3 regions of the Paramicrobacterium agarici genome follow, and region 1 is predicted to be linked to each of the others. Evidence: predicted binding sites of a transcription regulator. Region 1 holds the regulator's gene; each other region holds the start of a gene.

Region 1 (9,713 bases):
GAAGCGTCGACGATTCCTGATGCTCCGGGCGCCGGCCCGGGCGAGAAGTGGACGGGACCGGTCGCCTAGCCTGAACTGTCTGCGGCGATCGCGACTTTGAGCGAGTCAACTCTGTGTGCGATGACCTCGTCGGCAGCCCATAGCTCGCTCAGTCGCGTGACGATCTGAGAGAGTTCTTCGCGGCCAAGCCCCGGCACGAGCGTCAGCGACACGACGGTCTCCGGCGCTCTCAGCCGCGCCGTCGGGTCCCCGGGCGCCAATCGGACGGCTACAACGCGATCATCGGTCACCGCCGATCGTTCGAATGCCGCCAGAACCTCTGGATCAGCGAAGCTCGGAATCCACGCCTGGGACTGGGCTATGGCCCACAAAGCCGGTCGACGAATGACGAACTCGGTCCGAGATGTCGCATCGAGCACGACGAGATCGGTGCGCTCCTCGGCGGCGGCAAGCGCGACACGGACGCCCTCGGCAGGCACAGGACGCGCCTGGGGGTTCCAGGCCTGCATGGCGGCGACCGAGGAGAAGACGGGCATGACATTGCGACCGTCGGGGCCCTCAACCGTAATGATCGAGAGTTCCTGAGTCTTGTCGACAACGATCCAATCGTCGGTGACGCCGTGTTCACCGGCATGAGCTACCAGCGGGATCAGCAGGCGAGATGTCGCGAATTCTGCGACAACACCTCGGCCATCGTCGCCGCCACCATGGAAGGAATCGATCGCTGCGATCAGTCCGGGAGGTGCGCTGCCGTCATCAGCCGCCCGGTCGTTCGGACGAAAACTGCGGCCTTCCCACGGCTGCCCCGCGGAGTCGGCTTTATCAGTCGGATGCGACATCCAGCGCCTCTGCAAGCGTGAACGCGCCCGCGTAGAGAGCCTTGCCGACGATTGCACCCTCGAGGCCGAGCGGCACGAGCTCGCGTAGCGCCGCAATATCGTCGAGATTCGAGATTCCTCCAGAAGCGACGACCGGGCGCTCCGTGTGGTCCATCACCTGCCTGAGCAGATCGAGATTCGGACCCTTCAACGTTCCGTCCTTCGTCACATCGGTGACGACATACCGGGCACATCCCGCCTCTTCGAGGCGTTCGAGGACCTGCCAAAGGTCACCGCCGTCGCGAGTCCAGCCTCGCGCAGCGAGGGTTGTGCCGCGAACATCAAGGCCGACGGCAATAGATTCACCGTATTGGCCGATGACGTTTGCGGCCCACTCGGGGTTCTCCAGTGCTGCCGTGCCGAGATTGATGCGCTTCGCACCGCTGTCCAATGCCGCTTCAAGCGACTTGTCGTCGCGGATGCCGCCGGACAGCTCGACGTTGACCCCGCGCACGTTCTTGATCACTCGGCGGATCACCGATGCGTTGTTACCACGTCCGAACGCGGCGTCGAGGTCGACAAGGTGGATCCACGCTGCGCCATCATCGACCCATGCTTCAGCAGCGTCGACCGGATCTCCGTAACTGGTTTCGCTGCCCGCCTCGCCTTGTGTCAGCCGCACCGCCTTGCCGCCTGCCACGTCGACGGCCGGAAGCAACTCGAGCGCCGGCGCTTGATTGAACTCGCGCATTCCCATCCTTTGTGAAGGTGATGACGTGCCGTGCGGCACAAGAACCCCATGTTAGTGAGCAGAGAGGCTTTCCACCCAATTCGAGAGAAGGCGGACGCCGGGCTCCCCCGACTTCTCTGGATGGAATTGCGTCGCCCATAATGGACCGTTCTCGATGGCGGCGATGAACCGCTCGCCGTGCTCCGCCCACGTCACCTGGGGGGCCGCGAAGGTGTCCGACAACTCGAGAGGCCACGTTCGTGCGGCATACGAGTGGACGAAATAGAACCGCTCATGGGTAACGCCAGCGAACAGCCGTGACTGCGGCGGGGCGAGGACTGTGTTCCAGCCGATGTGCGGGAGGACCGGCGATTCTAGGCGCTCGACGACTCCGGGCCATTGACCGAGACCGTCGGCCACCTGACCTCGTTCGACTCCGGATTCGAACATGACCTGCATTCCGACGCAGATGCCGAGCACCGGGCGTCCGCCTGCGAGCCGGCGGTCGATCACTTCGTCTGCGCCTGCAGCCCGAAGCTGATCAACGACAGCGCTGAAGGCTCCCACGCCGGGAACGAGCAGCCCGTGTGCCTCGAGAGCATCTTTCTTGCTGCTTGTCAGAGCGACGTCGGCGCCAGCAGCCTCAACGGCTTTCACCGCTGAATGAACGTTGCCGGAGCCGTAGTCGAAGACGACGACGCGAGGAGCGCTCACAGAGTGCCCTTTGTCGACGGAACTCCGCTCACCAGCGGGTCGAGCGACTTCGCCTGCCGGAAGGCGCGAGCCAACGCTTTGAACTCTGCTTCGGCAATGTGGTGCGGATCACGGCCTGACTTCACGTCGATGTGCACGGTCATCGCGGCGTTGTAGGCGATCGCCTCGAATACGTGGCGAATCATGGACCCCGTGAAGTGTCCGCCGATGAGGTGAAGTTCAAACCCAGCCGGCTCGCCACCGTGAACAAGATACGGTCGTCCAGAGATGTCGACGACGGCCTGCGCGAGTGCTTCGTCCAGGGGCACGAGGGCATCGCCGTACCGGGAGATACCCTCTTTCGTTCCGAGAGCCTCGCGAATCGCCCTGCCGAGAGCAATCCCGATGTCCTCCACGGTGTGGTGAACGTCGATGTCGATGTCACCGGTCGCACGAACGGTAAGATCCGTGAGCGAGTGCTTGGCGAACGCCGTCAGCAGGTGGTCGAAGAAGGGCACGGACGTGGAAATGTCGCTCGTGCCGGAGCCGTCCAGGTCAATCCGCAGATCGATCGACGACTCGCTGGTTTCGCGCTGGATACGGGCGACCCGTGAAGAATTCATACTCATGATCGTAGTGCGGACATCGCATCGAGGAACGCAGATGTCTCAGCTTCGGTGCCCGCAGTAACGCGCATGTGACCCGGGATGCCGATGTCTCTGATGAGGATGCCGCGTTCGAACAGCTGCCGGAATAGCTTGTCTGTGTCGTCGACGCCGCCGAAGAAGACGAAATTGCTGCCGGAACGATACGGCTTGAATCCGAGCGCCGAGAGGCCCGCCGAGATGCGCTCTCGCTGCCCACGGATGTCGTCGACTACGGCGAGCATAGCGTCGGAGTGCCGCAGCGCCGCCCGCGCGGCCGCCTGCGTCAATGCCGACAGGTGATAGGGGAGCCTCACGAGCCTCAGGGCGTCGGCGATCACCGGGTCCGCCGCGAGGTAGCCCACGCGCGCTCCCGCGAACGCGAAGGCTTTGCTCATTGTGCGCGAGACGATGAGTCGAGGACGCCCCGGGAGCAGTTCGAGGGCGCTGGGAGTGGCGGGATCCGAAAACTCCGCGTATGCCTCGTCGACGATCACGATGCCCGGAGCCGCCTCGTAGGCGGCACGAATCGCGTCGAGTTCGAGCGGTGTTCCCGTCGGGTTATTCGGCGCACACAGCACCACGATGTCGGGAGTCTCCTCGGCGATGACGCGAGCGAGATACTCTCCGGAGAGCTCGAAGTCCGGCTCACGTTCACGTGCAACCCAGCTCGTGCTTGTCCCCGACGAGAGCAGGGGGTACATGGAATAGGTGGGTGTGAACCCGAGAAGCGTGCGGCCTGGACCGCCGAAGGCCAGCAGAATCTGCTGGAGCACCTCGTTCGACCCATTCGCAGCCCAGATGTTCTCCGCGGTGAGGCCGTGACCGAGGTAGTCCGCGAAATCGCGGCGCAGATCCGTGAACTCACGGTCAGGATAGCGATTCAGGCCGATGATCGATGCCGCGACGGATGCGACGATGTCATGGGCGACAGCCTCGGGGATCCCGTGGGTGTTCTCGTTGACGTTCAGCGCCACGGGAACGGGAGCCTGCGGCGCCCCGTAAGGGGTGCGCCCTCGGAGGTTGTCACGGAGGGGGAGGTCATCCAAACTGGTCACCCCACCATCGTATGGGCTACTGCGCTTCGACCTCGTACTGTGATGGAATCGCGATCCGCTCCCCCGACGACACCGATGAGGTGCCCAACTGGTTGAGGTCGACGATCTCCGCAACGACCTCACGCGGGTCATGCTCCGGAGCGATGCGTTCAGCCAGCATCCACAGCGATTCACCGCTTGTCACAGTCACGTATTCGAAAGTCGACGATGATTCGTCGTTCGTTGCGGCAGCCGAAGCCGCGTGCATGGCTCCGTAACCGACGCCGAGCACGAGCGGAAGTGAGGCCAGCGCCGTAACGACGGCCCGGCCGCGTCTCGTGAGGCGAAGCCGCACGGTTGCGTCGGTCTGCTGAGTGCTCATCTGTCTGCTCCTTCGTTGACGGGTTCGTTTCGGCCCTCAGGCCGGTGAAGGCCGAAACGAACCTGTGTTCCCAACCTATCTTCGATGTTTCGAACTGTCAACCGTCTTTTCGGTATTTTCGCACCCGAATCCGCGACACACTCGAATAGATGTTTGCCTCGGCACTCGGCAGCGGATACAGTTTCGATCACAGGGAACACATCACCATGAGCCACCGACATCGGGCTCGTGAGGCGACAGGAGTAGAGGAATGGCACAGGACACGACGAAGAAGACGCAGACCCGTCGCCGAAAGAATCTGAGTGAAAAGCAGCGCGCCATTCTCGAGTTCATCCAGCGCACCGTGTCGCAGAACGGCTATCCGCCGAGCATGCGCGAGATCGGAGATGCTGTCGGCCTTGCTTCCCTTTCGAGCGTGACGCACCAGCTGAACCAACTGGAACTGAGCGGCTACCTACGACGTGACCCTAATCGGCCCCGCGCTCTCGAAGTCCTCATCGACCTTCCCCAGACCGCCGATGTCGGAGAGACGTCACGCCCGGTCGGCGACGCCACGATGGTTCCACTCGTCGGCAATATTGCAGCGGGCATGCCCATTACCGCGGAGCAGCAGGTCGAGGAAGTGTTCCCCCTCCCCCGGCAGCTCGTCGGCAAGGGAGAGCTCTTCATGCTTCACGTCAAAGGCGAATCCATGATCGACGCTGCAATCTGCGACGGCGATTGGGTCGTCGTGCGTCAGCAGTCCACGGCCGAGAACGGTGACATCGTCGCCGCGATGCTTGACGAGGAAGCCACGGTCAAGGTTTTCCGCCAGCGGGACGGACACACCTGGCTGCTTCCCCGCAACACAGCTTTCGAGCCCATCCTCGGCGACCACTCTGAGATTCTCGGAAAGGTCGTCGCGGTGCTTCGCTCCGTGTGACGATCAGGCCTCGACCGCGAACTCGGTGACTTGTGCCGCGATCTCTTCAGAGACCGACGCTTTCACGAAGGTTCCATCTTCGCGATAGTCGATCGTCGCGACCTCGCCACGCCGGTGCAGCATAGAGATCACGTCTCCCCGGTCATAGGGGACGAGCAGCGTGACATCGACGGGCGGGTGAGGCAGTTTGTCTTCGATCGCCTCGAGTACACGCTCGATTCCTTCTCCAGTTCGTGCTGACACGAAGACCGCGTCGGGCGCGAGCCCTCGCAGCAGAAGCCGTTGATCCTCGTCGATCAAATCAGATTTGTTGAAGACGATGATCTCCGGGGTCTCGCGCGAACCGACGTCGCCGACGACGTCATGAACCGTCGCGATTTGCGCAGCGGGATCAGGATGTGATGCGTCCACGACGTGAACGATCAGATCGGCATAGGTGACTTCCTCGAGCGTCGAGCGGAATGCCTCAACGAGCTGGTGAGGGAGATTCCTCACGAACCCGACGGTGTCGGACAGCGTGTATTCGCGCCCATCGTCGGTGCGCGTGCGCCGGGTCGTGGAATCAAGCGTGGCGAACAGGGCGTTCTCGACGAGCACGCCCGCGCGCGTGATCCGGTTGAGGAGACTCGACTTGCCGGCGTTCGTATAGCCGACGATTGCAACCGACGGCACCGCGAATCGCGACCGATTGGCCCGCTTCGCCTCACGTGACGGCGCAAAGCTCTTGATCTGCTTGCGCAGTCGCGCCATGCGACTGTGGATGCGCCGTCTATCCAGCTCGATTTTCGTCTCACCAGGGCCACGGGACCCCATGCCCGCGCCAGCGCCTCCGACTTGGCCTCCGGCCTGCCTGCTCATCGATTCGCCCCAGCCCCGCAACCGCGGGAGCAGATACTCGAGTTGAGCAAGTTCGACCTGCGCTTTGCCCTCTCTGCTCTTAGCATGCTGGCTGAAGATGTCGAGAATCACGGCGGTTCTGTCGATCACCTTGACCTTGACGACGTCCTCAAGTGCTCGGCGTTGGCTCGGAGCGAGTTCCGTATCAGCGATGACCGTGTCGGCATTCAGCGAGCGGACGACGTCACGCAGCTCCTCCGCCTTACCGCGTCCGAGGTACGTGCCAGGGTCTGGGTGCGGCCGTCGCTGCAGAAGGCCGTCGAGAACGACAGCGCCAGCGGTCTCCGCGAGTGCCGACAGCTCACGAAGCGAGTTCTCCGCGTCTTCGAGTGAGCCCTGAGGGAAGACACCGATGAGAACCACGTTCTCGAGGCGGAGCTGTCGGTATTCGACTTCCGTGACGTCCTCGAGCTCCGTGGAGAGCCCGGAAACGCGACGAAGTGCCCGACGCTCCTCTCTGTCGAACTGGTCACCGTCTGACGTCGACTCGCTCGCGTCATCTTGAAGCGCTTGTGCCCGGCCGAACACGGAATAGGCGCGAGCGTCACCCGTCGCGAGGATGCGGTCGAGAGTGTCGTCCTCGTCGGGGTGTTCGTCAAATTCAGCCATCAGCATTAACCCTAGTGTCGGACGCCTGCGATAGCGTACCTAATTATGACCGGCGATCATTATTTCTCGCAGAGCCCCGAAAGCGAGCTCAAGATCAAGAACGTCACCGTCGATCTCGCCGGAGCCCCGCGTCGAGTGACGACAGCGAATGGCATCTTCAGTCCGGACCGCATCGATCTCGGAACCCGGGTTCTTCTCGGCAGTACGCCGCCACCACCGATCGGTGGGCACCTGCTTGACCTCGGGTGTGGATGGGGACCGATCGCCCTGACACTCGGCATTCTGTCACCGGACGCGACGGTGTGGGCCGTCGATGTAAACGAGCGCGCTCTCGATCTCGTGCGCCGAAATGCGGCTTCGCTTGGAGCCGAGAACGTTCGTGCGGCGCTGCCCGATGATGTACCAGCTGATGTGCGATTCAGCAGCATCTGGTCCAACCCGCCGATTCGCGTGGGCAAGAGCGAGCTGCACAACATGCTCCAGCACTGGATTCCCCGCCTCGTCCCCGGCTCTGACGGCTACTTCGTCGTGCAGCGCAACCTCGGTTCCGACAGCCTGCAGCGTTGGCTCCGTGCCGAACTCCACGATGAGTACAGCGTGGCGCGCGTGGCGACGTCTAAGGGCTACCGCGTGCTGCGCACACGGCGTCACACGGGTTCGACCGAACCACTCGATGTCGTGAACTAGAAGCGAAACCTCACGCGAGCTCGATCGCGCCGGTGTAGACGAGTTCCGCTGGGCCCGAGAGCCCGACGTGCTCACCGTCTTCTGCGGCGAACATGCGAACGCCGAGCGTTCCGCCCGGCACATCGACGCGCCAGTTGTGCGGCGCGCTCGACCCTGCCCAGTGCCGCGTAGCGAGAGCCGCGGCCGCCACACCAGTCCCGCACGACAGCGTCTCGCCGACCCCGCGTTCGTGCACGCGCATCGTGATGCGGCCGATTCCGTCTTTCACGAGCGGATCGCGTGGCACGACAAGCTCGATGTTCGCGCCGTGCTCGGGCTCCGGATCCACATGAGGCACGTACGACAAATCTGCATCCGCGAGTTCTTCGACGTCGGCAAGCGCGACGACAATGTGCGGATTTCCCACGTTGATGCCCTGGCCCGGACGGGCGACCTTGAGCTCCCTCACACGGACGAGCGGTTCACCGTCTTCAAGGGTCCAGCGCCCGAGGTCGACGTGAAAGCCGTCTGCGGAACGCTGCACGTCGCGAACGCCGGCACGCGTGCCGATCGGTACCGTGTCGCCCGTTTCAAGAGTGATGAGTCCGTTCTCGATGAGGTAGCGTGCAAACACCCGAATGCCGTTCCCGCACATCTCGGCAGCAGTACCGTCGGCGTTGATGTAGTCCATGAACCACTCGGCGTCGGCATCCTCCGCGAGTGCCGCGGCTCCCTCAGGCAAAGACACCGAGCGAACCGCTCTGATCACACCGTCAGCGCCGATCCCCATGTTCCGGTCGCAGAGGGCGCGCACCTGCTGCGGGCTGAGAGCGAGCTCACCTGCGGGGTCCGTGTACAGAATAAAGTCATTGCCTGTGCCGTGGCCTTTGGTGAACTGCAGGGTCATCGCCATGGTGCCAGTCTAGAGGTCGGTGAACGCCGTTCGGACGCGTCGCTCGGCCTCGGCGACGATCGTCTCGGACTCGCTCTCGAGCCACGTCGTCCCCGTATACCGTTTGAACCAGCTCACTTGGCGTCTCGCGTACCGCCGGGTCAGCTGCTGAGTACCGGCGATCGCCTCCTCTTCGGTCAGCTCCCCGCTGATCTGCGCCGCGGCTTGGGCGTAGCCGATGGCTCGCCCTGCGGTCGCTGAACGCTCGAGTCCGTTCGCCAGCAGCATCCGGGTCTCGTTGACGAGTCCGTCCCGCCACATTCCGGTGACGCGAGCATCAAGCCGCTCAACAAGTCGCTCGCGCGGCGAATGGAGACCGAGAATGACCGTGGGGTACGTGAGAGTCGGCTCTTCGGGCAAAAGCCCGCGTGCTGGATCTCCCGTGATCTGCGCCACCTCGAGGGCGCGCACGATGCGTCGAGCATTGGTCGAGCCGATGCGTCGAGCGACAGAGGCGTCGAGATCGGCGAGCCTGCGGGCAAGAGCCCCTACGCCGTCCTGCTCGAGGTCGCGCTCAAGCTCGGAACGCACCTGCGGGTCGGTTCCGGGAAACTCGAATGCGTAGATGACGCTCGAAATATAGAGTCCCGATCCGCCGACGAGAATCGGCACGATTTCCTGTTGGCGCAGCCGATCGATCACCGCTCGTGCCTGTTCTTGATACTCGGCGACCGAGGCGTCTTCGAACGGTTCGAGCACGTCCAGCATGTGATGTGGGATGCCGCGGCGCTCTGCGTGCGAGAGCTTCGCTGTTCCGATGTCCATGCCGCGATAGAGCTGCATGGCATCGGCGTTCACGATCTCAGCAGAACGACCGCGTCGTGCGAGCGCTTCTGCGAGGTCGAGGGAGAGTCCCGACTTGCCGGTACCTGTCGCACCGACGATCACGATGACCGGCGGTGCGTTCAGCGCTCACCGTCCGCCGGGTCATAGATCGGCATCGTGCTCACGGGTGGGCGCAGGCTCGGCATGCCGAGCGACACCGAGCCGGCCGTCCCAGAGCCGTCGGCGGGAACGCCGCACGAGTCCGCCTGGTCACGCTCCCACGCATCGCCGGCACGTGTGCGACGAATGCGCAGCGGAGCGCCGTCTGTCGAGTCCGCAAGAAGGTGGAACGGCGCCGCGTTGGTAACGGTCACCGTCACCATGTCGCCAGGGCGCGGCACGTCACTTCCCTCGGGCACCTGGAAGTGCACGAGGCGCGAATCACGGGCACGCCCGGTGAGACGGTGCGTCTCGGCATCCTTCTTGCCCTCACCCACGGCGACGAGAAGCTCGACTTCCGTTCCGATCTGAGCCTTGTTCTCGTCAAGACTGATGCGCTCTTGAAGAGCGAGGAGGCGTTCGTACCGCTCCTGGACGA
Region 2 (9,713 bases), 1.7 Mb from region 1:
GCACGCAATTTCTGGGTCGGCAACGTGGCAACGGTGTTCGTCTATGGGGCGCTGAGCTTCGGCACGTTCGTGATCGTGATCTACCTGCAGCAGGTCGCAGGATTCGCCGCAACCCTCGCCGGTGTCGCACTCATGCCGCCGACGCTCGTCATGCTCGCGCTGTCGGGCCGCATGGGCGACCTCGCAAGCCGGTTCGGACCGCGTCTCTTCATGTGCGTCGGACCGATCGTCGCCGGCCTGGGATTCGCTCTCACGCTCACGGTGACGCCCGATATCAACTACTGGCTTCAGCTTCTGCCCGGGCTGCTCATCTTCGGCCTCGGGCTCAGCATCACCGTCGCACCGTTGACGAGCGCTATTCTCGGCGCGATCGGCCCGGACCGCGCCGGCATCGCCTCGGCGGTCAACAACGCAGTCTCTCGCGTCGCGGGACTGGTGACCGTCGCGTGCGCCGCGCTCATTGTCGGGGGCGCTCTCGACATCGACGGTTTTCGGCGTGCCATGATCGCGACGGCGGTCATGCTCGCGGTCGGCGGTATCGTCTCGGGAATCGGCATCGTCAACAGGCGGCTCCCAGCGAACGCTGTGACTCTCTCAGACTCGAGCGGGTAGTGTGCCCCTTCATGCCTGAAACCAGCGGAAGGATGCTGCCATGAGCGAACGCCGCTCGACCGGCGCCCCCGTGCGCCACGGTCAGCAGCCTCGCCGCAGCGGAGTGCGCACGGGCCTGAAGGTGGCTCTCGCTTCGGTCGTCGTCATCGCCATGAGCGTGGTCGGTGTCGCGGCGTGGGGCGTCGCCGACATCTTCGGGCGGCTAGACCGCGGTGGCGTGTCTCTTCCGGGCAACTCGGGGCAGCCGCTTCCCGACGTCAACGCGATCGAGGGCGGCTTCAACCTGCTTCTCGTCGGCAGCGACAGCCGCAAGGGTCAGGGCAACGGTTTTGGCGACCCCAAGCTGCTGACGGGGCAGTTGAACGACGTGACGATCCTCGTGCACGTCTCTGAAGACCATTCGAACGCGACGGCCATCTCGATTCCGCGCGACACGTTCGTCGATGTTCCCGCGTGCCCGTACCCGCAGAATGACGACGGCACCGTGCCCGAGGGGGAGCAAGCGCCTGCGGGCATTCAGAAGATCAACACGACCCTCAAGCACGGCGGCCTCGGCTGTACCGCGGCAACGGTGCAAGAGCTCACCGGGTTGACGGTTCACTACGCGGGCGCCATTCAGTTCAACGGCGTCACGGCCATGGCCAACGCGATCGGCGGCGTCGAGGTCTGCCTGAGTGAACCGATTGTCGACCCCAAGACGAACCTCGATCTGCCTGCGGGCGATGTCACGCTCAAGGGCGAGACGGCACTGCAGTTCTTGCGCACACGCTACGGCGTCGGTGACGGTTCAGACCTCGGCCGCATCAGCAACCAGCAGGTGTACATGTCGGCGCTCATGCGCAAGATCCTCTCGGGCGAGACGCTCTCTGATCCCGTCAAGCTGTACAAGCTCGCGCGCGTCGCCGCCGACAACATGACGCTCTCGAACGAGCTCAGCAACCCGAACACGATGGTGTCGATCGCACTTGCCCTCAAGGGAATGCCGACCGAGAACATCACGTTTGTGAAGTTTCCCACCGGCTCTGGAATGCGCAATGGGCAAGATGGCGAGATTCCGGTAGAGGATGCTGCCGCCACGCTGCTCGACGCCGTCAAGGCCGACCGCAGTCTGGCGATCACGGGCGGAACAGGTGAGTACGGGGCCGTACCCAAGGACGGCGATTCGAGCGAAGAGCCGAGTGAGCCTCCCGCCGATAATTCGACGGGCGAGGCGACGGATCCGCCATCGACCGAGGGCCCGGTTGAGCTGCCGGATAGCGTCAAGGGTCAGACGGCGGCAGACGAAACCTGCTCGAATGGCCGCGGCTGACGCGGGGTCTTCTGCCGATAGTCTGACCGTATGAGTGAGCGCGGTGATGAACGATTCGAGCGGATCAGAGCCGCGGAGATCGGGTTGCTCTCGCCCGAGACTCGCAGCGACAGCATCCGAGTTGATCAACTGCTTCACGGAGACTTCATCGAGATCGGCCGCTCCGGTCGGCGGTGGACGCGAGACGAGATCGTCGCGATGCTCGGGAGCGAGGAGCGCGGAGAGGTACCTCAGACCGACGAATGGCACTTTGCCGAGCTCTCGGCTGGAATCGTGCTCGTGACATACCGGATCACGGGAACTGCTGTCGAGAGTCGGCACTCGTCTGTCTGGGACATCACGTCGGGGCAGCCCCGCGTGCGCTTTCATCAGGGAACCCGCTGCGCCTGACTGAGACTTCGGTCGCCGACACGTCTCTCGAATAATGCGAACGTATGTTCCATTTACGAACGAACGACCCGATCGCCGGTCGTGCAATCCAGAGTCGACTTCTCTGCAATCCCGGTCCCGTTTCATGGGAGACTCGTATACATGTTCGAGTGAATGTCGGTGGGTCGTGGTGGAATATGTGCATGGTTGATTTCACTGATTTTGGGAAGTATCCGGGTGGTGATGATCCGCCTGCGGGGTCGGCTGGTGCGTCGGCGAACTCGTTGTCGATGATGGTTGACGGCATCGCGGAGCAGCAGGAGATGATCGCGAGCATGCAGGCTCGGGTTGCTGTTCTGATGTGTGAGGCAGTGCGATTCGCATTGCGTAACGATCGCGTCTTTGTGCCTGACGACACGTCGTCGTCGGCGTCGCGTCAGGAATGGACGCGTCGTGCCCTGATTGCGGAATTCGCCGTAGCGTTCCGGCTGTCGGAGCGGAAGATCGCGTCGATGATGGAGACCAGCGAGGCTCTCGTGACAGAGCTTCCCGAGACGTTGTCGGCGTTGCAGGATGGGTCGATCTCGCTGCAGCATGCGGAGATCATGGTCGCGCAAGCTGCAGGGCTTGATCGTGAGCACGTGCGCCAGTTCGAATCCACGGCGATCGCAACGGCGCTGTCGACGACCCCACCGCAGTTCAAGACCGCCGCCGTGTCGATCCGGGAGCGACTGAACCCGGACTCTGCGGCCGAGCGTAAGCGGGAGGCGGTGAAGGATCGCCACATTCACGTGACCTCGTGCCCGAACGGGATGGGGTATCTCGATCTGTATGGCCCGATCGAAGACATCCTCAGCATCGAGGCTGTCGCCCGTAACACCGCGAGGTCGCTGAAAGCGGCTGGCGATGGTCGCACACTGTCACAAATCGCCACGGATGCCGTCCTCGACGCGGTCAAGACCGGATTCACCGTCGATCTCCCGGCACCAGCCGAAGAAACCAGCGACAGCGCTGCCGGGGGCGATGCTGGCGACGACGCAGGCGACAAGGGCGTGACGACGGCCGGTTCGGCTGCTGAGGGCGTCCAGGCGCGTCGGGGCCGGCTTCGCCCGACCGTGCATGTCACCGTTCCGGTGATGACGCTGCTGGGCCGATCAGCGGAGCCGGGCACGCTTGACGGGTACGGTCCGATCGACGCAGACACGGCCCGACGGCTGGCCGCGGCTGCTCCGAGCTTCACCAGACTGCTCACCCATCCCGAGACCGGTGCGGTGCTCTCGGTCGGACGTGACCGGTACACGGTGCCCGCGGACCTACGCAAAGCAGTCGAGATCCGCGACGAAACATGCGGATTCCCCGGCTGCAACCGGCCGGCCTCCTCGTGCGATCTGGATCATCGGCTGGACTGGCAATTCGGCGGTGAAACCGACTTCGACAACCTTGCCGCGCTGTGTCCGTCGCATCACCCGGTGAAGCACGAAACAACATGGAGCGTGGAGCGCACCGGCGACGGCAAACTCGTGTGGACATCAGCCCTCGGGCGCCACTACGTCATCCGCCCGTACGCGGGGCCCGGATACAAGCGCGTCGTGAAATTCGAAGACACAACACCCGAGACCGTGCCCGCTGAGGGCCAACAGCGAGCACGGAATCTGCCAGAGAATCCGCCGTTCTAAACCGAATCGAGAGTCGCGACACAGCTGGCTCGTTCGAACAACTCGTCGGCGAGCACTGATACGGCAAAGGGTCACGTCGACATTCGATGGAGGAGATCAGAGCCGAAGCTGAGGAACGCCAGAACTGGATCTGACGAACGTCAGAACTGAAACGAACATCGGAACTGAGACTGACGAACTCACCCGGGCGGTGGGCTCGGAACTTGGCGCGCCTCTATGCGAGGAAAGCGTCGAACGACCCGGATATCGGTGGTGCCGCATAGCATCGGCGCATGACGACCCACTATTACACGGCATCGAGCCTTGACGGTTTTATCGCGAGTCCCGAGAACTCGCTCGACTGGCTGCTGAAGCAAGACATCGACCTCGAGGGGCCGATGGCGTACCCCGCATTCATCCAGAGCATGGGCGCTCTCGCGATGGGTGCGACGACGTATGAGGCGATCCAGGCGGAAGAGGGTGACGACGGCTGGCCGTATACGCGACCGGCATTCGTGTTCACGCACCGCCAGCTGAATGCATCTCCGGGCGCTGATGTTCGCTTCGTGCAGGGAGATGTGCGCACCGTGCACGCCGAGATGACCGCAGCGGTCCCGGGAAAGGACCTGTGGGTCATGGGCGGGGGAGAGCTCGCTGGCCAGTTTGCTGACGCCGGTCTCCTTGACGAGATCTGGGTTCAGTTTGCCCCCGTGACGCTCGGCGCGGGCGCGCCGCTGTTTCCGCGCGAGCTGGATCTCGAACTCGTCGACATCGCACGCAACCGTGCCTTCCTGTGCGGCCGCTATCAAGTAAAGGACGCGCTGTAGAGACAGAATCGGGCGGATGCTGCTGGAACAGCATCCGCCCGATTCTCGACCAGGAGCTGCTCAGTCCTCCTGAGGGCCGGAGCGCCGCGCACCTTCTGCAACGTGCGCCTCGACCGAGATCGCCTCGCGCTCGCGCGTCGCCAGGTCTTCGGCGGCAAGGCGCTGCTCGAGCTTGGACTGACGGTGGCGAAGCCACAGACCCGCGATCACCACGAGCGCAAGGAACACGTACGCTCCGATCGCGAACGGACTCGTCACGAGGTACGTGGGGTCGCCCTGGCTGATCATGAGCGACTTGCGCAGCTGCTCTTCGGCCATCGGCCCGAGGATCATGCCGATCACGAGCGGAGCGACCGGGTAGCCATAGCGGCGCATGAAGAACCCGACGACGCCGAGCACGAGCAGAATGATGACCTCGCGGTAGTTGAACTTGTTCGCGTAAGCGCCGAACCCGGCAAATACCAGGATGCCCGCGTAGAGGTAGTGCCGCGGAATCTGCAGCAGCTTCACCCACATGCCCACGAGCGGCAGATTCAGCACCACGAGCACGAGGTTGCCGATGTAGAGGCTCGCGATGAGCGCCCACACGAGAGCCGGCTGGCTGTCGAACAGGAGCGGTCCCGGACGGATGCCGTAAGTCTGCAGTGCCGAGATCATGATCGCGGCCGTCGCGGTGGTGGGGAGTCCAAGCGTCAGAAGCGGAACGAGCACGCCCGCTGCCGCCGCGTTGTTCGCCGCCTCCGGGCCGGCGACGCCCTCGATGGCGCCCTTGCCGAACTGATCCTTGCGCTTCGAGAGCTTGCGCTCTGCGGCGTACGACAGGAACGTCGCGACATCGGCGCCCCCGGCGGGGACCGTTCCGATGGGGAATCCGATCGCGGAGCCGCGCAGCCACGGCTTCCATGATCGCTTCCAGTCGTCGCGGGACATCCAGGTGCGCCAGCCAGAGGTGACGGGAACGACCGAGATCGGCCCGCGGCGCAACCGGGAGGCAACGTAGAGCGTCTCGCCAACGGCGAAGAGCGCGACGGCGACGATGACGACGGAGATGCCGTCTGCGAGCACGGGAGCGTCGAACGTGAAGCGCTGCTGGCCGCTCGTCACGTCGGTGCCGACGAGCCCGAGTAGCAGACCGCCCATGAGCGAGATGATGCCGCGCAGCGGTGATGACCCGAGCAGTGCACCGACCGTCACGAAGGCGACGATCATGAGCGCGAAGTAGTCGTTCGGTCGCAGCGAGACAGCCCAGTCGGCGAGGTACGGCGCGACGAACGTGAGAGCGATCGTCGCGAGTGTTCCCGCGATGAACGATCCGATCGCCGCCGTGGCGAGGGCGGCTGCGCCCCGGCCGAGCTTGGCCATCTTATGGCCCTCGAGCGCCGTGACGATCGAGGCGGATTCGCCCGGAGTATTGAGCAGAATCGACGTCGTCGATCCGCCGTACATTCCGCCGTAGTAGATGCCGGCGAACGCGATCATCGCTGCCGTGGGATCGAGGGTGTACGTGAGCGGCAGCAGCAGAGCCACCGTCATTGCCGGACCGATGCCCGGCAGAACCCCGACGGCGGTGCCGACGAGAACGCCGAGCAGGGCGTACAGCAGGTACTGAGGCTGAAGAGCTGTTGCGAAGCCGTTCAGCAGAAGGTCGATGCTATCCATTGAATATCGGTATCCAATTCAGGAGCGGCCCTGCCGGCAGCGAAAGCCCGAGGCCGACGCCGAAGGCGAGCTCGATCAACAGGCCGAGCGCGATGCCGGCAACGGCAGCGCGCCAGAGCGACTTCGCTCCGAGCGCCCATGCCGCCCCGAAGAACAGCAGAGCTGCGGCGAACGGCCAGCCGATGTAGTCGATGAGAAATGCATGCGCGAGAAAGAAGACGACGAGCTTCGCGACCGTGAGCCAGTCCGTGCCCATCGTCGAGTCAGCATCCTCGCTGTCTTCTGCGTCGCCCCGTGCGCCGAACAACACCGTGACGAGCGTAGCGAGGCCGACGATGGTCAGCGCGCCGCCGACGATGTACGGGAATACCTGCGGGCCAACGGTGTTGGCCGTCGGGGGAACGTGAATCTGGCTCGCGACGACGAGCGCCAGCACGCCGATCGCGACGCACAGAACGGCGAAGACGATCTCGCCGACCGTGTTGCCCGGCCGCGGCGACGCCTCACTGGCGGACTCTGCGCAGCCGGAGCCTGCGCCCGCAGACGAGGGTCGTTCGGTATCGGGGAGGGGCTCCCGCTCGGAAGCGAGAGCCCCGTCGTGCTCAGCCATGATGCTAGATCAACCCGATGTTGGTGAGCGTTTCGGTCACCGACTCGATGTCTGAGGTGATGAAGTCGTCGAACTCGTCACCGGCCATGAAGGCGTCTTCCCAGCCCTTTTTCTCGAGTTCGTCCTTCCAGACGTCTGTCTCATACATCTGCGTCACCACGTCGATCAGCTCTGCGCGCTCGTCGTCGGAGATGTCGCCGGGCGCGAGAACGCCGCGCCAGTTGGTGAGCTCGACGTCGTAGCCCGCTTCGGTGATCGTCGGGGTGTCGGGGAGCAGCTCTGAGCGCTCGGGAGACGACACGGCGAGAGCGCGAAGGCTGCCCGACTCGATGTGCTCCGAGAACTCCGCGACGCCCGAAATGCCCGCCGAGACGTTGTTGCCGAGCAGCATCGTGACGGCCTCGCCGCCGCCCGAATTGGCGATGTAGTTGAGCGTCGAGTTCGTGTCTTCCGGCGCAACTCCGGCCGCGGCCAGCAGCTGCCCGGCCAGAATGTGGTCGGCACCGCCGGCGGAGCCTCCCGTGATCGTGACGTCCTTCTTGTTCTTCACGACGTCTTCGACGAGATCTTCAAGCGTCTGATACTTCGAATCAGCGGGAACCACGACGACGAGAGCCTCTTCGGTGAGCTTGGCAATCGGCGTCGTGTCTTCAATGCGCGTCGCCGACTCGTTCGTCTCAACGGCGCCGACCATGACGAGTCCTGTGACGAAGAGCGTGTACGGGTTCTTCTCGGTGGCCAGTGATGCAAGGCCGACGGTGCCACCTGCGCCGCCGATGTTGGTGACGGGCGCGTCGCTCACGATCTTCTCGCTTGTCAGCACCTGCTGCATCGTGCGCCCGGTCTGGTCCCAGCCGCCGCCCGGGTCGGCGGGAACGATGATGTCGACGCTTGACGGCCCGTCGGCGGAGTCGCCGCCTGCTCCGCTCGCTTCTGCGGAGCATCCGGTCAGTGCGAGTGCCGCCGCTGCTGTGATCGCTGTGGCGCCGATTCCCCATCGACGTCGGTTTCGGCTGTGTGCCATGGGAACGTGATCCTCCTCGTTGAGTGATGTGCAGTGCCCTCGAGTGCAGAGAGGGTTGCAGCGACACTAGGGGCGGGAGGCGGTGCGCTGGAAGCATCCGGTCATAGAGTGCATTGTGTTCATTGTGGTCACGCTTTCGGGCATCGGCGGGGCCTCGCTCGATGGGACAATGGGCAGATGACTCGGCCAATGTCGCTTCGAGTGCAGTTGCTCGTGCTGCAGGTGTCGATCGTGCTCGTGACGGTGGTGACGGCCGGTGTCGCCTCGTCGTGGTTTCAAGAACGAGAGCTGCGAGAGGCCTACAAGAATCGCATGGTCTCTGTGGCCGAGTCGATCGCGAGTATGCCGGCGATTCTCGACGCGTACGAGACCGAGAATCCGGCCGAGACGATTCAGCCGATCGCCGAGGTGATACGGCAGGCATCGAACGTCACCTACGTGGTCGTGACGGATGCTGACGGCATCCGGTACTCGCACCCCACCGAGAGCCGAATCGGAAAGCGTGTGTCGACGGATCCCTCGATTCCGCTCTCGGGCGAGATGTATGTGGGAACGCAGACGGGGACTCTCGGGGAATCGTGGCGCGTCAAGGTCCCGGTGTTCGACGGCGATGAGGTGATCGGGACCGTCTCTGTCGGCATGCTCGAATCGATGCTCGACGAGGCGCTGGTCGCCGACACCCTGCAACTGGTGATCGTGCTCGCGATCGCTGCGGGGCTCGGCGTTCTGGGGTCAGCGTGGGCGACGCGCGTCATCAGGCGGCGCATCTACTCGCTCGAGCCCGACGAGATCGCCGCGCTGCTTGAGACTCGCGACGCGATGCTGCACGGCATCCGCGAAGGCATCGTCGCCGTCGACGACAAGCAGCGCATCGTGCTCATCAATGACGAGGCGCGGCGGCTTCTCGACCTCGACGGCGAGCACTATGTCGGGCGCGCGGCCTCAGACGTGCTGGAGCCCGCTGTGTTCGACCTCGTGGATGAGGGCGATGTGGATGAGCGGCTCATTCTGGCCGGACATCGCGTGCTGATCGCGCACAGCGACCGGGTGAGCGTTCCGAGCGGGCCGACGGCGAGCGTACTCATTCTTCGGGACCACACGCACCTGCACGAAATGCTGCGTGAGCTTGAAGGTGTGCAGAGCCTTGCGGAAGGACTGCGGGCACAAGCGCACGAGTTCTCGAACCAGCTGCACGTGATCTCAGGGCTCATCGAGCTGGGCCACGCCGACGAAGCGGTGGCGATCATCGAGAGAACGAACGGCGGGGGCACTCTGAACGGCGACGGCGCACACCCGGGCATCGTCGATCTCGAGGTGAGCGCGCTGCTGATCTCGCTCGATGCACGTGCCCGAGAGCGCGCCATCGCACTCGCCATCGATCCGCAGAGCTCGCTGCGCGATCTCTCGTCTGACCTCGAGACGCGCATCGACGTGCTGACGGTCGTCGCCAACCTCATCGAGAATGCACTCGACGCGTGTGAACTGGGCGGAACGGTGGCCGTCAGCATCCGTGACGACCATGGCTACGTCGTGGTTGTGCGCGATGACGGACCTGGCATTCCCGACGACCTCGCACAGCACGTCTTCGACGCTGGAGTGTCGACGAAGACGTCGGCGAACGGCCGCCGGGGGATCGGGCTTGCACTGG
Region 3 (9,713 bases), 860 kb from region 1:
GAACGTGGGACTGCTCAAGGAACTCGACGAGGCGATTGCCGGGCGCGACTACACGTTCGAATGGGTCAAGGGGCACGCGGGACACGATCTCAACGAGGCGGCAGACCTGCGCGCGCGTGCTGTCGCGACGGCGTATCAGAACGGGACCGAGATTCCGACAGGGCCCGGCTTTGAGGGGCAGGGGAACGCGACAGGACGCGACTCGGTGCCCTCGAGCGCCGAGCCGGATCTGTTCAGCGGACTCGACGGGTTCGACCTCGGCCGCTGATCGTTCGCCATACGCGGAACATGTCGCGACAGCATCCGTCTGTGGTTAGCTGAGATCATGGCTAACTCGTATGTTCCCTCCATCGAGCTGAACGATGGACACCACATTCCGCAGCTGGGCTTCGGCGTGTTTCTCGTTGACCCGGAGCAGACCGAGCGCATCGTCACCGACGCGCTCGAGGCAGGCTACCGGCACATCGACACCGCCGCGATTTATGGCAACGAGGAGGGCGTCGGCCGGGCGATCGCCGCGAGCGGCATTCCGCGTGACGAGCTGTTCATCACGACCAAGCTCTGGAATGACGCCCAGGGAACGCAATCGGCCTTCGATGCCATCGACGCGAGCCTCGAGAAGCTCGGCCTCGACTCGGTCGACCTCTACCTGATCCACTGGCCCACGCCGCAGCGCGACCTGTACGCCGAGACCTGGCGCGCGATGGAGCGCATCAAGGCCGACGGCAAGGCGCGCTCGATCGGCGTCTCGAACTTCTTGCGCCCGCACCTCGAGCGCATTCTCGCCGAGAGCAACACGGTGCCCGCGATCGATCAGATCGAGCTGCACCCGGCACTGCAGTCGCGTGAGCTCACGGAGTTCGCCCGGTCGCAGGGCATCCACATTGAGGCGTGGGGGCCGCTCGGGCAGGGCAAGTACCCGCTGTTCGACGAACCGGCCGTCGTCGCGGCCGCTGAGGCGCACGGAAAGACTCCAGCGCAGGCCGTGATCCGCTGGCACCTGCAGCACGGCAACATCGTGTTTCCGAAGTCGAACAACGCCGGCCGTATGGCCGAGAACTTCGACGTTCTCGACTTCACGCTCACCAGCGACGAGATGGCGGGAATCGACGCTCTCGAGCGCGGTCAGCGCGTCGGCTCGCATCCCGACGAGTTCAACTGATCTGCACTGCACACATCGCCCGGCTGACATAGGCTGGGCGATGTGCGTGAGCGCGTGCTGATCGCACGCACCCCGGTACCACTCGAGGAGAAGCATGACTGATACCAACGATTTCGCCGCCGCGTGGGCGGATTGGCACGAGTCACGAGTTCGCGCCACGACGTCTCCGCTCGGCTTGGCATCGCTGGTAGCGACACACTGGCTGACCGCCGACGAGGCAGCGTACGAGGGCGTACCGGGAACGTGGAAGGCGGCCGGAGAGACAATTGTCGGTACGGCGCCGGCACTGCACGGCAAGACGATTCTGCAAGATGGTCGTCCCGTGGGCACCGTCGAGGGCGCATCGATTTCTCTCGAGACCGGGCAAGACATCGAGTGGGGCGACAAGCGACTGCGGTACTTCTCACGCGACGGGGCGCTGGCGCTGCGGCTCATCGACCCGGATGCTGCGACGCGCGCCAGCATCCGCGATCTTTCTGCGTTCGAGCCCGACGAGAGCTGGGTGCTCACGGGGCGATTCACGGATGCTGGAGACGGCGCGACGCAGAGCGTCGAGAGCATCGACGGCCACGTGTCTGACGGCGAACTTGCCGGCACTGTCGACGTGACGCTGCCCGGTGGCGAGAGCGCGTCGCTGAAGGTGACGACGGACCCGCGCGGGCTGCGCGCCGTGATCAGTGACGGCACGAGTGGCGATGAGAGCTACCGGTTCCGGTTCGTGCCGATCACTGCTCCGGGCGATGACGGTTCGGTGACCATCGACTTCAACCGGGCGTACCTGCCTCCATGCGCGTTCGCCGACCACTACGTGTGCCCGCTGCCGCCCGCCGAGAACCGGCTCAGCACACCGATTCGTGCCGGCGAGAAGGCTGTCGTTCGCGACTGAGCCTGCTGCGGCGCCGCATGCCGCAGCATCCATTACGACTTATGTCGGTGAGAGATTTTCTCGAGCCGCCGTCGAGCGTACTGTCGCCTCATGCCTGAACACGATGCAACGACTCTGAAGGTGGTCGCCGTCTCGGGGAGCCTGCACGAGCCCTCGAAGACCACGGCCTTGATTCGCGCGATCGTCGGCGAAGTGGCGATGCGCGAGACGGTCGACGTCGAGGTGATCGAGCTGATTGAGATCGGGTCAGGGTTTGCGGGTGCACTGACGCGCGACCAGGTATCGCCACGCGCCGAGGCGGCGCTGCGGTCGATTGAGACCGCGGATCTGCTCGTCGTGGGGAGCCCCGTGTACCGAGGCTCGTTCACCGGGCTGTTCAAGCACCTCTTCGATTTCGTCGGGCAGTATGAGCTCGTCGACACGCCCGTGCTGCTGGCGGCGACGGGCGGGGGAGAGAAGCATGCGCTGATTCTTGAGCATCAGTTTCGACCGCTGTTCGGCTTCTTTCAGGCGCTCACGCTGCCGATCGGAGTGTATGCGTCGAATACCGACTTCACGGGCTATGAGCTGACGAGCGATGCTGTACGTTCGCGCGTCGAGCTTGCGGTGCGTCGAGGGCTTCCGTTTGTGCGGCAGCGGGGGATTCCGGCGGAGGTACCCGCCTCAACGTACGTCGGCACCTGGTAGATAGCGCGTCGCCGCGTTCTGCGCGTCTGGGCTGATTTCTCCACAGATTTCGCTCGAACACAGCTTCGAGCTAAGTTATCCACATTCGTTGGTTCGCTCGAATTAATGTCGGTGGTTCGTGGTGGAATTGGTGCATGGATGAGTTCAGAGATTCCCCTCCGGACCCGGGCAATTGGGGTCCGGCGGATGGGAGAGATGAGTTATATCAGCCGCCGCCGACAGATTCGAACGAGCAGCCATGGGGCGATCCTCGATTCGAAGAATCCGAGCCTGACGAGTCGGCACATGCGGAATCCGAACTAGAGACGACCGGCTCGGATCAGTCGCCGCAGCCCTCTGGAGCGGATGCTGTAGCGAGCGCGTTGCGTGAGCAGTTGGATGGTGTTGTTGCTGATTCTCGTGCGATTTCGGCAGCGGAAGCGTCTCGCATGCGCGGCATCTACGGGATGCTGCAGGACGCTTTGGCACACCCGGGCGTGTTCATTCCGATGCGGGATGGGGCAACGCGGGCGGATCTTGACGCGGAGGCTGAGGGGTGGGTGCGGTCTTCTTTGGCGCAGGAGATCGGTGCGGCGATCGGTGTCACGAAGGGTCACGCGCAAGGCCTGCTCAATGATGCTGAGTTTCTGTGTGAGAAGCTCTCGTCAACATTCGGCGCTTTAGAGGCTGGTGAGATTACGCGGCAGCATGTCGACGCGATGCTGCGTCAAGCCGTCAGTCTCGATGCTGGTGAGGCGGCCGCGTTCGAAGCGGAAGCACTGCCGAAAGCAATGGTGCAGTCGGCGACGCAGTTTGCTCGTGCTGCGGTCAAGATTCGGGAGGGTTTGTTTCCGGAGACGATCACGGAACGTCGCACGGAGGCGGTGAAGCAGCGTCGGGTGGAGTGTTACGGCACCCAAGACGGCATGGCAGTCCTGTCTTTGTATGGTCCGGTCGAGGTGGTGCAGAGCCTTGTGAATGCGGCCACGCGGACGGCGCGGGCATTGAAAACCGCCGGCGACGACCGGACTCTGGCGCAGATCGAAGCAGACACGATCGTCGACGCTCTACTCAAGGGATTCACCACCGACGGGCCTAAGCCCGGTGTTGGTGCTTCGGGGGTGGGTGCTGACCGTTTGGGTGGGATTCGTCCGACCGTGCATGTCACCGTCCCCGTCATGACACTCCTCGGACACTCCGACGAGCCGGGGCAGTTGGACGGGTACGGCCCCATCGCCCCCACCATTGCACGCGAGCTGGCGGCGCGGGCACCGAGTTTCACCCGGTTGTTGACGCACCCGGAGACCGGGGCGGTGCTGTCGGTCGGGCGTGACAGTTATGCGGTGCCGGCGGATCTGAAACGCACCGTGCGGCTGCGTGATGAAACGTGCACCGGCATCGGCTGCGACCGGCCTGCCACGATCTGTGACCTGGATCACATCGAACAATGGCAACACGGAGGCGAAACAAAGTTGTCGAACCTGCAGCCCGGATGCGAACAGCACCACATGCTCCGACACCACACCCTCTGGCAGGTCCACACCAACGGCGACCAGATCGAATGGGTCTCACCCCTCGGCATCACCTACCAGGTGCCACGCACCTCCAACGTTCAATTCCTGGAGACGACGAACGAAGCCGAATCGGAAGCCGGAGTCGAAGACGCGAACGCTGCAGATAATGACGAGAGGGAGGCGCTAGTCGAAGAACCGTTGTTCTAGAGCCCGTTCAGCTCGAGAGGGCGTGCTCGAAGATGTCGGCAAGCTCCTCAGCATCCCTGATTGCATCGTAGTCAGGATCAGCACGCATCTGCACGAGCAGACCGTCAAGCGCGCTGCGGATGGTGCGCGCCATGACGCTCGTTGAGAACTCGCGAAACTCGCCGTTCTGCTTGCCGCGTTCAAGGAGCACGCCAACCGCAGAGAGCTCCTGGTCATTGGCGCGCGACTGCTCGGCGTGACGGAGCATGCCGTCTTCTCCACGCGCATGACTGGCGATCTCATGCAGGGCGGCCATGTGTGTGGGGAAATCACGATAGAACTCAGCACTTCCCGTAATGAACGTGCGGACGGCCATGAGAGCGGTCGGCTGCGCATCGATCTTGGGCCGCAGCTGCTCCGTCGCAATGCCGTAGACCTCGCTGACCACCGCGTCGAGCAGCTCGTCTCGGTCGGCGAAGTGATACGAAATCACGCCTCGGGTCACCTCTGCGCGCTTGGCAATGCGCGACAAGGATGCTTGTGCATAGCCGTCCTCCGCGAGAACGGCAATGGCACACTCGATGAGCTGTGCTCGGCGAGTGCGCTGGATGAACGTCAGCCGTGGCGGCTCGGATGCAGTCTTGTCGGTCATATCGTCAGCGAAATTATCATCGTTGTTCCAGTCTGCTGGCGTGTGCAGCGGGATGCGTTCGGGCGCGCTCTTCGGCCCGCGTCCAGAACTCGTCAAGGTCGCCCGCAAGCGCCGCCGGCACCTGCAAGGGGAGTGAGTGAGTTGTTCCGGGCCATGTCGTCACATGCCCGTCAGGAAGTCTTTCACGCACACGCGACGCTGTCCCCGGTTTTCCCGCAAGCGAGTCTCGTTCGGCGAACGCGGCATAGACCGGCATGGTCAGCTCTGACAGTTGCGATGCCGAGAGCGGGCGAGGCATCGGCAGTTCCGCACGGAATCCTGCGACGCCAAGCGAGACCATGCGCCCCAATGCCCCCGCATCGTCGTCGCTCCCGCCCACACGAGCGAGCGCTGCCGAGCGCCACCGTGCCGGGAGAACGGGCAGCGAGAAGAGGGCCGTCCACAACAGCATCCTGATGGGTGGATACGCGAGCGTAAGCATTGGCTCGAGAAGTGCAAGGCTCGTCACGCTCTGCGGATGGTGAAGTGCGTAGGCCGCTGCCGTTGAGCCGCCAAAGGAGTGCCCGACCACGTGTGCTCCCTGCGGAGCGAGCTGCGACTGCACCTCATGGAGCCACGTCGCGTGATCTCGGACCTGATTCAACGGTTGATGCTGCTGCGAGAGACCGGCGTCGCCCAACATGTCGAGGGCGATGACGCGGCGCTTCTCGCCAAGGGCCCGAATGTTCGCGGACCACATCGGCGTGCCCGACGCGCGACCCGGCAGCAGGATCACGGGGTGGCGGTGCTCCGTGTCCCGCGGATGCCACTCGTACGCGCGCACGCGCCCGAACGATGTTTCGACGTCATGCTTGTCGTTCGCTTCTGGCAGGTCGCGGAAGGCCTCATCGTAGGCAGCTCGGTAGGCACGACGGGCTTCGGCTGAGCGAAAGTGTCCAACATGCCCACGTGAGCGTTCCCTGCGTATTTTTAGCGCCATAGATAAAAAAATATCACCCTTGCTAAATTTTTGCTAACCTGCCCGCATGACAGACGACACACGCATTGAACCGTCCGGCCCGACTGCCGTTGAGCAGACGGCGACCCGGGTGCGCTGGTCCGACGTGCCCGCTCCGCTCAAGTGGCTCGTGCCCGCCGTCGGCGTCGGAATCTTTCTGCTGATTGCGCTCCCGGTCGCGATGATCATCGGCAGAGACGGCTTTCTCGCCGACAGCATCCGCGCCACCAATCCGACACTTGAGCCTCGCCTCATGGAATTCGCCATCAACGCCTCGATCATCTACGCCGTCGTGCTTCACGCCGTCGACGTCGTGCTTTCGATCTGGCTGGTCATCAAGGTGCTCCAGGGGCGTCAATGGGCGCGCATCGCTTTGAGCGCGTACCTCGTGATCGCGACGTTCTTCAGCCTGTACTCCGCTGCCGCAGGAAGCGCGTACTTGTGGGCGGTGATCCCCGGCGACAGCATCCACGTGATCATGCTCATTCTGCTCTGGGCTCCGCGCTCGGTTCGGCAGTTCTTTGCAATGCACAGCGGTCAGCGCCAAAACCCGCAGGGGCAGCCCGCATGACCAGGGCCGAGCATGCGGCGATGAGCGAGGACAACGCTGACGCCAGGCGCCCCCGTGGTAGAGGCATGGGCGGTCAGCTCGGCCTGATCATCACTGATCTGGTCGTGCCCGTCGCCGGATTTTACATTCTGCGAGCAATTGGGCTGGATGCTGTACTCGCGCTGATCCTCGCCGGTCTACCCACGGTTCTGGCGATCGCCGTGCGCTCCATCAGGCAGCGGAAGGTCAATGCGCTGGGGATCTTCGTGCTCATTGTGCTCGCGGGAAGTGCGCTGCTGACGTTCGTGACCGGCAGCCCGCGCTTCCTGCTCGCGAAAGAGGGATGGTTCACAGGGGCAATCGGGCTGGGCTTTCTCGTGAGCCTGCGCTTCCGTCGCCCCGTGGCCTTCACATTCGCTCGCACAATGATCGAGCCGACGCGCATGAGCGCCCGACTACATCCGCAGCTCTGGGACGACATCTGGGAGGACGACGCAGGATTTCGTCGCATCTGGCGCGGCGCGACCGTGCTGTGGGGCGTCGGGATGATCGGAGACGCGATCGTTCGAGTGGTGATGGCATACGCGCTGCCCGTGGATCTTGTTCCGGTGATCGCCGGCGCGCTGTGGGCAGTCACGTTCGTTGTGCTGCAAGTGATCCAGCACCGCTACTTCGCTCGAGCCGGACTGTGGCGGCGCGTCGAGCAAGCCGGGAGGACACAGGAAGGTGAGGGCACATGACAGAAGCACCCCGTGAGGTGACGCTTGACACCGGCAGAATCCGGGGACGGCGCACTCGGCACGCGCGAGTGTTCTCGGGCATTCGCTACGCCGCACCGCCCGTCGGTGATCGACGTTGGGCGGCTCCAGCTCCCGCCGATGCCTGGAGCGGAGTTGCCGATGCGACCAAGCCGGGGCCGCTCTGCCCCCAGCCGGGATTGCCCGCAGCCATGATCGATGAGGACTGCCTGTTTCTCAACGTCACGACACCGCGGCACGAACCGGCCGACCCGCTGCCGGTCATGGTGTGGCTTCACGGAGGCGGATTCACCACGGGCGGCGGGCACCTCTACGATGCTCAGCGACTCGCTGCCCAGGGGAACGTCGCCGTCGTGACCATCAATTACCGGCTCGGAGTCTTTGGCTACTTCGGGTACGCGGGGCTGCCCGGATCGGGAACCTTCGGACTGGCCGATCAGCTGGAAGCTCTGCGCTGGGTTCGCCGCAACGCTGCAGCATTCGGAGCAGACCCTCACAACGTCGCGGTCTTCGGGCAGTCCGCCGGAGCCATGAGCATCGGTGCGCTGCTCACAAGTCCCGACGCAGCTGGGCTCTTCGACAGGGCCATCATGCAGTCCGGCTCACCGATGCTGCACTGGCCGCGCGGCATCATGTTTCCGCGCTCACCCGAGCACTCGCCCTACCTCCACCTTTCCCACGTGGAGGCATCGGGTGCGCGGCTTGCCGACCAGCTGGGGTGTGGGGGAGAGGATGCTGTCGCGAGGCTGCGTTCCCTTGACTCGGCGACGCTCGTAGAACACACGGGGGACTTCGCCAACCACCTTGCCTGGGGCACTTCGCTGCTCCCGCGGCATCCTGCCGACGCCGTACGCAACGGCCTCGTGCACGATGTGCCGATTCTCTCGGGAATCACCCGTGACGAGATGAGGCCGTTCATCGCCGGTGCGCACCAGGTGAATCCCATCACCGACGAAAGGCTTCCCGAGTTTCTGGCGAACTCCTTCGGCGACCATGCATCTGCCGTGGCGGACGCCTACGACGCGTCACGGGGATCGGCGCTCGTGACGTGGTCGGCGATCGCCACGGACTCGTCGTGGGCCTATGCCGTTCACCGCGAGCACGAGCTGCAGGCCTCGCGCGCTCCCGTGTACGCGTACGCGTTTGCCGACAGGACTGCCCCGAACGTCAACGGAGCCGAGATCCCTGGGTTTCCGATGGGAGCTGCGCACGCCGCTGATATGCCGTACCTCTTCGATCTCGGCGGAGAGGACATGCTGACCGCCGAGCAGCATGCGCTCGCCGACGAGATGATCGGCTTGTGGGCGTCGTTTGCGCACGACGGGGAGCCATCAGCCGCGCACAGCCCTCCATGGCCGCGGTTCGATGAAGGTCAGTTCGTGATGGGGTTCGACGAGCGCGGCGCGCGCCAGGTGGACTTTCGCGAGCGGCACAGGCTCGATTGCTGGCGCAGCGTGCATTCAGACCTTCGACGGTGAGAGTGACCTCGCGGTGACCGGTGCCCAGCCGTACGCTGGAGTCATGGCCAACCAGCTCGCCGACGCCATGAGCCCGTACCTGCGGGCCCATGCCGACAATCCTGTCGCCTGGCAGCCGTGGGGCTCCGCCGCTTTCGCCGAGGCAGCCGAACGCGACGTACCCGTCTTCATCTCCATCGGGTACGCGACGTGCCACTGGTGCCATGTGATGGCACGCGAGTCCTTCAGCGACGACGCGATCGCCGCCTACCTCAACGAGCACTTCGTGTGCATCAAGGTGGATCGTGAAGAGCACCCGAGTGTCGACGCGAGCTACCTCGCACAGGCGGGCGCATTCACCCAGGGGCTCGGCTGGCCGCTCAGCGTCTTCGCCGCTCCCGACGGGGGAGCGTTTCACGCCGGCACGTACTTTCCCCCGCAGCCGATCGGCGGCCGACCGTCATTCCGCCAGGTGCTCGAAGCCGTCGTCACCGCGTGGTCCGAGCGACGCGACGCGGCTCAGAGCACAGCGCAGGCGGTGGCCGATGCTGTGCGCGCGGCCGGAGCGCGTGGAGCCGAGACGGCGGAGCTGCCGGCGCGTGAGCAGCTGACAGCATCCGTCGGTCGTCTGGAGCATGCAGAAGATGCGCTGTTTGGCGGATTCGGCATGGCCCCGAAATTTCCTGTCGCCCCCGTGATCGGGTTTCTTCAGGCCTACGGCGCCGATGAGCTCGCCAACCGCACACTCGCAGCCATGGCGCACTCACCGCTGCGAGATCGCGACGGCGGTTTCTTTCGATATGCGACGCAACGCGACTGGTCAGAACCGCATTACGAGCGGATGCTGTATGACAATGCTCTGCTTCTGGGCGCTTACACCCGCTC

The links. The regulator LexA, encoded in region 1, represses DNA repair genes until DNA is damaged. The targets are predictions, from matches to a motif close to TCGAACANNTGTTCGA.
Region 2: a site for LexA is predicted at 2,445-2,460, ahead of ATJ78_RS01360 (HNH endonuclease signature motif containing protein). Genes of this name have one in related genera too.
Region 3: a site for LexA is predicted at 2,789-2,804, ahead of ATJ78_RS14070 (HNH endonuclease signature motif containing protein). Genes of this name have one in related genera too.

What each region holds. Positions count from the first base shown of each region.
Region 1 covers NZ_PDJE01000001.1:2,009,946-2,019,658, reverse strand. Annotated here, with positions in the region: gene ATJ78_RS09905 (DUF1844 domain-containing protein) at 1-69, shown strand, start outside; gene ATJ78_RS09900 (SseB family protein) at 66-839, opposite strand; gene priA (bifunctional 1-(5-phosphoribosyl)-5-((5-phosphoribosylamino)methylideneamino)imidazole-4-carboxamide isomerase/phosphoribosylanthranilate isomerase PriA) at 823-1,569, opposite strand; gene hisH (imidazole glycerol phosphate synthase subunit HisH) at 1,621-2,262, opposite strand; gene hisB (imidazoleglycerol-phosphate dehydratase HisB) at 2,259-2,864, opposite strand; gene ATJ78_RS09880 (histidinol-phosphate transaminase) at 2,867-3,943, opposite strand; gene ATJ78_RS09875 (hypothetical protein) at 3,960-4,304, opposite strand; gene lexA (transcriptional repressor LexA) at 4,555-5,226, shown strand; gene hflX (GTPase HflX) at 5,230-6,732, opposite strand; gene ATJ78_RS09860 (class I SAM-dependent methyltransferase) at 6,778-7,419, shown strand; gene dapF (diaminopimelate epimerase) at 7,430-8,305, opposite strand; gene miaA (tRNA (adenosine(37)-N6)-dimethylallyltransferase MiaA) at 8,321-9,238, opposite strand; gene miaB (tRNA (N6-isopentenyl adenosine(37)-C2)-methylthiotransferase MiaB) at 9,256-9,713, opposite strand, start outside.
Region 2 covers NZ_PDJE01000001.1:269,445-279,157, reverse strand. Annotated here, with positions in the region: gene ATJ78_RS01375 (DHA2 family efflux MFS transporter permease subunit) at 1-612, shown strand, start outside; gene ATJ78_RS01370 (LCP family protein) at 653-1,921, shown strand; gene ATJ78_RS01365 (nuclear transport factor 2 family protein) at 1,952-2,311, shown strand; gene ATJ78_RS01360 (HNH endonuclease signature motif containing protein) at 2,494-3,966, shown strand; gene ATJ78_RS01355 (dihydrofolate reductase family protein) at 4,239-4,772, shown strand; gene ATJ78_RS01350 (tripartite tricarboxylate transporter permease) at 4,833-6,431, opposite strand; gene ATJ78_RS01345 (tripartite tricarboxylate transporter TctB family protein) at 6,424-7,041, opposite strand; gene ATJ78_RS01340 (Bug family tripartite tricarboxylate transporter substrate binding protein) at 7,046-8,065, opposite strand; gene ATJ78_RS01335 (ATP-binding protein) at 8,243-9,713, shown strand, end outside.
Region 3 covers NZ_PDJE01000001.1:2,867,199-2,876,911, reverse strand. Annotated here, with positions in the region: partial or broken gene ATJ78_RS14090 (ribonuclease H family protein) at 1-223, shown strand, start outside; gene ATJ78_RS14085 (aldo/keto reductase) at 326-1,162, shown strand; gene ATJ78_RS14080 (DUF1684 domain-containing protein) at 1,257-2,048, shown strand; gene msuE (FMN reductase) at 2,139-2,735, shown strand; gene ATJ78_RS14070 (HNH endonuclease signature motif containing protein) at 2,870-4,435, shown strand; gene ATJ78_RS14065 (TetR/AcrR family transcriptional regulator) at 4,443-5,066, opposite strand; gene ATJ78_RS14060 (alpha/beta fold hydrolase) at 5,083-6,045, opposite strand; gene ATJ78_RS14055 (hypothetical protein) at 6,092-6,634, shown strand; gene ATJ78_RS14050 (VC0807 family protein) at 6,655-7,353, shown strand; gene ATJ78_RS14045 (carboxylesterase/lipase family protein) at 7,350-8,849, shown strand; gene ATJ78_RS14040 (thioredoxin domain-containing protein) at 8,893-9,713, shown strand, end outside.